One region of the Kosakonia sp. Marseille-Q7440 genome, then DNA from elsewhere that is predicted to be linked to it. Evidence: predicted binding sites of a transcription regulator. Region 1 holds the regulator's gene; the other holds the start of a gene.
What was found. Region 1 encodes PurR, which represses purine synthesis genes. Its sites were predicted from a motif close to CANGCAAACGTTTGCNTG; they were not measured.
Positions count from the first base shown of each region.

Region 2: ACWPW2_RS14530 (NCS2 family permease) is a predicted target of PurR. The motif match lies at 3,222-3,239, and genes of this name have one in related genera.

Region 1 covers NZ_CBCPLT010000001.1:1,832,800-1,837,606, reverse strand. Annotated here, with positions in the region: gene ACWPW2_RS08460 (C40 family peptidase) at 254-1,099, shown strand; gene ACWPW2_RS08455 (MFS transporter) at 1,144-2,313, opposite strand; gene cydH (cytochrome bd-I oxidase subunit CydH) at 2,480-2,569, opposite strand; gene purR (HTH-type transcriptional repressor PurR) at 2,867-3,892, shown strand; partial or broken gene punR (DNA-binding transcriptional activator PunR) at 3,889-4,807, opposite strand, start outside.
Region 2 covers NZ_CBCPLT010000002.1:138,252-143,058, reverse strand. Annotated here, with positions in the region: gene mnmE (tRNA uridine-5-carboxymethylaminomethyl(34) synthesis GTPase MnmE) at 1-782, shown strand, start outside; gene ACWPW2_RS14535 (4'-phosphopantetheinyl transferase family protein) at 993-1,730, shown strand; gene ACWPW2_RS14530 (NCS2 family permease) at 1,784-3,121, opposite strand; gene yieH (6-phosphogluconate phosphatase) at 3,289-3,954, shown strand; gene cbrC (PF03691 family colicin E2 tolerance protein CbrC) at 3,980-4,567, shown strand; gene ACWPW2_RS14515 (ADP-ribosylglycohydrolase family protein) at 4,595-4,807, shown strand, end outside.

The DNA of each region.
Region 1 (4,807 bases):
TATTCAGCGCGCGGATTTAAGGTGTTACAGGCACGATAAGGTAAAGGTGACTTAAGCCAACCCGGCGCGGTTCAGGCGGCGGAAAATCCGTTTTTAGCGAAACGTTTTGCTCGTTTTTTTGCGCTTGTTAACGAAACGACGCTATAGATGCAAAAACAGTATTAACGTTTGGGCTTTTTATAGATTAGAATCGACGAGTTTTTTAAATCATACGCAAGCATTATAGATGCCTGCCCTAACAGGGGATTGCTCAGTGGCGCGGATACCAAAAGCTTCAATCACGCTCTGTGCTTTGTTGTTCACCACGTTGTCTTTCACGCCATTAGCGAGCGCTTCTGAACAAGCGCCAGCCTCGGCCGTGCAAAAAACACATCTGGCGAAAGCATCCGAACGTAAGAAAAAAAACAGTTCTACAAAAACAGCAAAGAAAAGCAGTGGCACTCCAGCAGAAAAAGCCAGCAGTAAAAAAACCGCAAAAACCAAAACGTCGACCAAATCGATAAAAAAGAAAAACAGCGCTACCCCGCAGAAAACCGCTAAAACTCCCTCGCGTCGTAAAGCATCCAGTTCACAGAAAACCGCAACCGTTAGCTGGACTGAGAAGTGTACGCCGCGCAAAGGCCACAAGCCGCACTGTATTAAAGTGAAAAGCAGCCAGGCGGGCACGCTGGCAGACGTGCATAAACTGCGCGTGCAAAAAGTGCAAAAAACCGCGATGTCGAAGCTGATGAACCAGCTTGGCAAACCCTACCACTGGGGCGGTACCTCGCCGAAAACCGGTTTTGATTGCAGCGGGCTAGTCTATTACGCCTATAAGGATCTGGTGAAATTCCGTATTCCGCGTACCGCCAATGAGATGTATCACCTGCGTGATGCCTCACCGGTTAACCTGCGTGAACTGGAGAGCGGCGATCTGGTCTTCTTCCGCACCCAGGGCCGCGGCACCGCCGATCACGTTGGCGTCTACGTTGGCAACGGCAAATTTATCCAGTCACCGCGCAGCGGCCAGGATATTCAGGTCACTTCATTAAGCGAAGATTACTGGCAGCGCCACTATGTTGGTGCGCGCCGCGTGGTCACGCCGAAAACCATTCGCTAATCCCCTCTCCCACCTGCCGCTCGCGCGGCAGGTGTTACTTCGCCTTACTCCGCTGCCGCGCAGACGCGCGACGCTGAATCACGCCCGGAGAAGAGCACCAGCAGCAGCCCCAGCCCGGCAATAATCGCCCCCATCACCGGAACGAAGCTGTAGCCGAGGCCGCCGGAGATCACCGCCCCGCCTGCCGCCGCGCCAAGGGCATTACCGAGGTTGAAGGCGCCAATATTGACCGATGACGACAGCCCCGGTGCTTCATGGGCAACACGCATCACGCGCATCTGCAACGGCGGCACTACCGCGAAGGTTGCCGCGCCCCACACCACCATGGCGATCGCCGCACCGATCTCACTGCGCGCCAGCAGCGGGATAGCCAGCATGATGGCAATCAGCAGCAGTAAAAAGCCTTTCAGCGTGCCGGTTACCGAGCGGTCCGCCAGTTTCCCACCCAAAAAGTTACCAATCGAGAAACCAACGCCAATCAGCACCAGCATGGCGGTGACAAACACCGGCGTGGCATCCGTCAGCGTGCGCAACACCGGTGAGATGTAGGTATAGAGGGTAAACATTGCCCCGGCACCGAGCACGGTGGTCAGCAGCGCCGTCAGCACCTGCGGGCGCATCAGTACCGCCAGTTCGTTGCGCACGTTGGGTCGCGCGCCCGCGCCGCCTTTCGGTAATGAGAAGAAGAGCGAGACCATGGAGATCACCCCAAGCCCGGCGGTTGCCATAAAGGACATGCGCCAGCCGATGGTCTCCCCAAGCCAGGTGGCGGCGGGCACACCGCCGATATTGGCGATAGTCAGCCCCATAAACATCGTCGCCACCGCGCTGGCCTGCTTCTCTTTCGCGACAACGCTTGCGGCAACGACCGAGCCAAGGCCGAAGAACGCGCCGTGATTAAGGCTGGTGATAATACGGGCGATCATCAGGGTGGCGTAATCCGGCGCAATGGCAGAGAGCACATTGCCGACGGTGAAAATAGCCATTAAGAAAATCAGCGCATTACGACGACCGCGATGGGAAAGCAGCAGCGTCATCAGCGGCGCACCCACCATAACGCCAATGGCGTAGGCGCTGATCAGCATCCCCGCCGCCGGAATAGAGACCCCAACGCCCTGCGCAATCACCGGCAGTAACCCCATCGGCGAAAACTCAGTGGTGCCAATGCCAAAGGCACCAATTGCCAGCGCAAGCAGGGGGAAATTTATTTTCATCTTTTGACTCCGAAATGGACATGCCGACCCTCTACCGGGTCGCGAAAGGCAAAAGTATGACAGGTGTCACAAAAAACAGAAGTGAGCGTACGGAGAAAAGTTTATTGCGCAACGGGTAACAATGGGGACGCAAGAACCGAGGGAGAGGGCTCTCCCTCGCATCAGATCAATGCAGTGCAGCGGTCAGCGCGCCGAAAACGATCAGGCTCAGAACGATGACGGTGGTGAAGAGTGAATACTTAAGATCGGTGCTCATCAATTTTTCTCCATTTAATTTCCCCACAAAAAGTGAGCCTGCGCATTTTTGCACAAATTATCTGAAAAATCTTGCGCGAATTGGCAGCAGAACCGTTTTAATACTTCCCCTTTTGCTCAAGATCAGACAAAATTCGACGCTAAATTTATTAGCGTACCGGCCATTGACTCCCCTCCTGACGTCCAGTGTCGTTTTCCCGGCGTACCGCACTCACTTTGATGGGTTCAGGGTGATTAAAGGCAAACGTTTACCTCAAGAATTATCAGGAGCTTACGATATGGTCTGGAGTAATATCTGATGGCAACGATTAAAGATGTCGCGAAACGAGCAAACGTTTCCACTACAACCGTATCACATGTAATTAACAAAACCCGTTTTGTCGCCGAAGAGACGCGCAACGCCGTCTGGGCGGCAATCAAAGAGCTGCACTATTCGCCAAGCGCCGTCGCGCGCAGCCTGAAAGTGAATCACACCAAATCGATTGGTCTGCTGGCAACCAGCAGTGAAGCGGCCTACTTTGCCGAGATCATCGAAGCGGTTGAGAAGAAGTGTTTCCAGAAGGGTTACACGCTGATCCTCGGCAACGCCTGGAACAGCCAGGAGAAGCAGCGCGCCTATCTGTCGATGATGGCGCAAAAGCGTGTCGATGGCCTGCTGGTGATGTGCTCTGAGTACCCGGAAACCGTGCTCACCATGCTTGAGGAGTATCGCCATATTCCGATGGTGGTGATGGACTGGGGCGAATCGAAGGCGGACTTCACCGATTCGGTGATCGATAACGCCTTCCAGGGCGGCTATATGGCCGGCCGTTACCTGATCGAGCGCGGCCATCGCGATATCGGCGTAATCCCGGGTCCGCTGGAGCGCAACACCGGCGCAGGCCGTCTTGCCGGTTTTATGAAGGCGATGAACGAGGCGATGATCAACGTGCCGGAGAACTGGATTGTGCAGGGCGACTTTGAGCCGGAGTCCGGCTACCGCGCCATGCAGCAGATCCTCGGCCAGTCCTCGCGCCCCACCGCGGTCTTCTGCGGCGGCGACATTATGGCAATGGGCGCACTCTGCGCCGCCGATGAGATGGGGTTGCGCGTGCCGCAGGATATCTCCGTCATTGGCTATGACAACGTGCGCAACTCGCGCTTCTTTACCCCGGCCTTGACGACGATTCATCAGCCGAAAGACTCGCTGGGCGAAACGGCATTCACCATGCTGCTCGATCGCATTGTGAATAAGCGTGAACAGTCGCAGTCGATTGAGGTGCATCCGCGCCTGGTGGAGCGCCGCTCGGTGGCCGATGGCCCCTTCCGCGATTACCGCCGTTAATCCCCTCCCGCGGGAGCCTTACTCCGGCTCCCGCAGCCACTCCTTATTCAACGTTTCGCTGTCCCCCAAGTAATCGAGCAGCCAGTTCAGTGCAGGTGACGCCTCGTTTTGTTGCCATGTCAGGCAGCAGGCGGCATCCGGAAACGGGTTTTCCAGTTCAAGCGCCACCCAGTCACCGCTATCGAGCCTCGGGCGGGCAAAATGGGCTGGCACCATCCCCACACAAAGCCCCGCCGACAGGCACGCTTCCGACGAGGCCCAGTCAGGCACCATCACCCTTTTCTGGTTATCCAGCAGCCAGGTAATACGCTTTGGCAAAGAGCGGGAGGTATCCTCCTGAATCAGCGACGGCCAGTTGCGCAACGTCTCATCGCTTAACGGACCGTCGAGCTGCGCCAGCGGATGCTGACGTGAGACGACACACTTCCAGCTCAAAGTGCCCATATCGCGAAAAGCATAGCGCCCCCCGACGGGGATCGCCTGCGTAGCGCCAATCGCCAGTTCAACACGGCCATCGGCGAGCGCATCCCAGACGCCGTTGAACACCTCCTGGTAGACAACCAGCTCGACATCGCTGAAGTGACGGTAGAAATCGACGATCATCTGCCGGGTGCGCGCGGGTTTCACAATGTTATCGACAGCAATCGGCAACTGGCCGCGCCAGCCATTGGCGATCTGCTGACACTGCTGGCGGGTGATCAGCATTTTTTTGATAACAGATCGCCCCTCCTTTAAAAACCAGACCCCGGCGGGGGTGAGTTCCACATCGCGGTGGCGGCGCATAAACAGCGGCACCGCCAGCCACTCCTCCAGCTGGCGCACGGTGTAGCTCACCGCCGAAGGCACGCGGTGCAACTCCTGCGCCGCGCCGCTAAAGCTGCCGTTACGCGCTACGGCATCCACCACTTCAAGGGA
Region 2 (4,807 bases), on a different contig from region 1:
ATGTGATAAGCGATCTCGATGCGGTGCGCGCCGAAGCGCGCCAGGGCAGCCTGCTGCGTGAAGGGATGAAGGTGGTGATTGCCGGGCGCCCAAACGCCGGGAAGTCGAGCCTGCTTAACGCGCTGGCCGGTCGCGAAGCGGCAATTGTTACCGATATCGCCGGTACCACGCGCGATGTGCTGCGTGAACATATCCATATCGACGGTATGCCGCTGCATATTATCGATACCGCCGGGCTGCGCGAAGCCAGCGACGAAGTGGAGCGCATCGGGATTGAGCGCGCCTGGCAGGAGATTGAGCAGGCGGACCGCGTACTGTTTATGGTGGACGGCACTACCACCGATGCCGTCGATCCGGCGGATATCTGGCCTGATTTTATCGCCCGTTTACCGGCGAAACTGCCCATCACCGTGGTGCGTAATAAAGCAGACGTCACCGGCGAGCAGCCGGGTATCAGCGAAGTGAACAATCACTCACTTGTTCGTCTCTCTGCGCGCACCAACGAAGGGGTGGACGTACTGCGTCAGCATCTCAAGCAGAGCATGGGTTTCGACACCAGCATGGAGGGCGGCTTCCTTGCGCGTCGTCGTCACTTACAGGCGCTGGAAATGGCGGCTGAACATCTGCAACAGGGCAAAGCGCAACTGCTGGGTGCCTGGGCGGGCGAGCTGCTCGCAGAGGAGTTACGTCTGGCCCAGCAGAGCCTGAGCGAGATCACCGGCGAATTTACTTCTGATGACCTGCTGGGCAGGATTTTCTCAAGTTTCTGTATTGGTAAATAATCCCTCATCCCGCGGCTGGCGGGCGTTTTAACGCTCGTTAGCCGTCATTTCATCACTTTTTCTGAAAGTGCTCCCCATTGACGAAAGAAAGTGTAAATATCACCCCTTAGGACTTTTCAGATGGGACTTTTCGCATTAAAACCTATTCATCACAGGCGATAATGTCGATTATCGATTTGATTCACGCAGCCCATTATCACGGAGCGAAAAATGGCGACACACTTTGCAAGAGGGATCCTCTCAGAAGGTCATCTTGTTTCGACCCGGCTCCCTCAGGCGTGCCTTGAGGCCGCAGGGCAACTACCGGAACATCGCCGCTCCCGTTATATCGCTTCCCGGGCACTGCTCGCCGAGATGATGTTTATGCTTTATGGCATCAGCGAACTGCCGGAGATGGTGGTTGAGGAGAGCGGACGACCGCGCTTCGCCGACAGCAGCCTGCCGAGCTTTTCACTGGCCTACGCCGGGAATTTGGTTGGCGTTGCCATCGCTACCGAAGGCGAGTGCGGCCTTGATATGGAGCTACAGCGCGCGACGCGCAGCTTCCACAGCCCGCACGGGCACAAACACACCTTCAGCAACAATGAGCAGCTGTGGATAAACAACCAGAACGATGCCAGTGAAGCGCAAACGCAGCTGTTAACGCTGCGCCAGAGCGTGATGAAATTGATTCACCAGATGCAGGACGACCCGATGCAGCTCCAACTGCTGCCTGGCTCCGGGCGGCTTCGCGTCGCACAACATGCGCAGGTAGAATTGATGTGCGATGCCGAAGATGTGCTGATTTGGTCTGTTGCGGTCGCGCCAGCGATTGAAAGCCTGCGTATCTGGGAGTTTGATAGCCAGAAAGGGTGGCACTACCTGACGGATGTGCTGACCCGCGCCAACGATCCGGCTTCCCGCCTGATGCGTTTCACCAGCCTGCCCGCCGAAAAAGCGTTGATCTGAATAAGCGTGAGGGTAAAGCTTTCCCTCCCCCGAAGCGGGAGAGGGAGAAGGGATTAATGCGCGTCGATAAAGACGATTTTCAGCAGGAACAGCAGCGCCACGACAATGACGCACGGGCTAAGCTCGCGCAGACGGCCGGTACCGATTTTCATCACGCAGTAGGAGATAAAGCCAAGCGCGATCCCCTCGGTGATAGAGAAGCTAAACGGCATCATCACGGCAGTAATAAACGCCGGTACCGCTTCGGTGAGATCCTCCCACTTCACACGCGCCAGGCTTGAGGTCATCAGCACCCCGACGTAAATCAGCGCGCCCGCAGCCGCATAACCCGGCACCATTCCTGCCAGCGGCGAGAGGAAGATCACCAGCAGGAACAGCAAACCCACGACTACTGCCGTCAGGCCGGTACGCCCGCCAACGGAGACACCCGAAGAGGATTCAATGTAGGCGGTAACCGACGATGTGCCGAAGAAGGAGCCGGTCACAGAGGAGATACTGTCAACGTAGAGCGCCTGTTTCATGCGCGGGAATTTGCCCTTCTCATCCACCAGCCCGGCTTTGTCGGTCACGCCGATCAGCGTCCCGGAGGAGTCGAAGAGGTTCACCAGCATAAACGAGAAGATCACGCCCGCAAGACCGAGGTTAAAGGAGCCGGCGAGATCGACATTGCCCACCACCGACATCACGCTTGGCGGCGTAGAGACAATCCCGTGATACTGCACATCGCCCAGCAGCCAGCCTAAAAGCGTGGTCACGACGATAGAGACCAGCACCGCGGCGTGAATATTGCGCGACGCCAGAATAGCGATGATAAAGAAGCCAAGCACGCCCAGCAGCACGCTGTGCGACGTCAGATTACCGATGCTGACCAGCGTCTCTTTGTTGGCGACGATCACGCCCGCATTCTTCAGACCCATCATGCCGATAAACAGGCCGATCCCGCTGGTGATGCCAACGCGCAGGCTCATCGGGATATTGGCAATCATCCAGTAACGTACGCGGAAAATGGTCAGCAACAGCAGACCGACCGCACCCCAGAAGATCGCGCCCATGCCGACCTGCCAGGAGAGCCCCATTGCGCCCACCACCACAAAGGCGAAGAAGGCGTTCAATCCCATTGCCGGAGCCAACGCGACCGGCAGGTTAGCCACCAGACCCATCAGGATGCTGCCGAACGCGGCAATCAGACAGGTGGTGACAAAAACTGCGCTGGTATCCATTCCGGCGACGCCTAAAATTTGCGGGTTAACGAAAACGATGTAGACCATCGTTAAAAACGTCGTGAAGCCGGCGATCACTTCGGTGCGCGCCGTTGTGCCGTGGTCACGCAGTTTGAACACGCGGTCAAGCAACCCCGGGCGAGAGGCCTGGGAAGTCTGTTGTTGGCTCATTATCAATTTCCGGAATAGGAGGGAAAATTCGTCGCTATCCTATACCAAAATGAGGCAGTATTGACGGTTATCACGCACTTTTTTTCATTGAATTTGCTTATACGGCAACGATTGCGTCCCGCAATCTGCGTTAAGTAATCGTTAAACTTGTAATCACAGGAAATGGCATGTCCCACATTGAAGCGATCTTTTTCGACTGTGACGGCACCCTGGTCGATAGCGAAGTGATCTGTTCCCGCGCATACGTCCATATGTTTCAAACCGTTGGCATCACGCTGGACCTTGAAGAGGTCTTTAAGCGTTTCAAGGGCATGAAGCTGTATGAAATTATTGATGTTATCGGCGAGGAACATGGTAAAACGCTGGATAAAGCTACTCTTGAGCCGGTTTATCGCGCCGAAGTGGCGCGGCTGTTCGACAGCGAGCTGGAGGTGATTCCGGGTGCCAGTGCTCTGCTTGATGCCGTTAGCGTACCCATGTGCGTGGTCTCTAACGGGCCGGTGAGCAAAATGCAACACTCATTAGGTAAACTTGGGATGTTGCACCACTTTCCGGAAAAACTGTTTAGTGGCTATGACATCCAGCGCTGGAAGCCCGATCCAGCGTTAATGTACCATGCAGCAGAGGTACTCGATGTCTCGCCGGAAAAGTGCATTCTGGTGGATGATTCCGCCGCCGGAGCGCAATCTGGCATTGCGGCAGGGATGGAAGTGTTTTACTTCTGCGCCGATCCGCATAACGTACCTATCGATCACCCAAAAGTGACGACATTTACTGACTTAGCACAGCTGCCAGCATTGTGGCGTGCTCGCGGGTGGTCTGTTACGCGCTAACTTACCTACAAAACAGGATGTTTTTATGGACCAGAATAATCGCCCTCTCCCGGTATTCAAATACCATCCACAACCCCTGGAAACGGGCGTCTTCTCTGAAGGCAAAACCGTGACCTGCGCCTGTTGTTCACAGCCAACAGACGTCTACTACACCAACCCGTTCTTTACTGCTGAAGATGTCGATACGCTCTGCCCCTGGTGCATTGCGGATGGCTCAGCAGCAGAGAAATTCAACGGCACATTTCAGGATGATTGCAGCCTTGAAGGTGTAGAAGGGGAGTTTGACGATGAGGGCGAATTTACCGGTTTTAGCAGTTCGTGGCCGGAAGCTACCGTTGCTGAGTTGACGCAACGCACCCCAGGCTATTGCGGTTGGCAGCAGGAACACTGGCTGGCGCACTGCAATGATTTCTGCGCCTTTATCGGTTACGTCGGCTGGAAAGAGATAGCCGACAAGCTGGATCAGTTTGCCGATCTGGATGCCGATTGCCGGGCGTTTGGTATGGATATCAATAAACTACAGGAGTATCTGCGCGACGGCGGCGACTGTCAGGGCTACCTCTTCCGCTGCCTCCACTGTGGGAAGCTGCGTTTGTGGGCAGACTTCTCCTGACGACTTGCCCGAAATAAGGAATAAAAGATGTCGGATTTACTTGCGCGTTATCAGGGGTCTCTTCTCGGCCTCGCGGCCGGAGATGCGGTTGGCACAACGGTAGAGTTCAGTCCCAGAGAGAGCTTTACCCCGGTCACCGATATGGTCGGCGGCGGCCCGTTTCATTTAAAAGCCGGGCAGTGGACGGATGACACCTCAATGGCGCTCTGCCTCGCGCATAGCCTGATCGCCTGTAAAGGA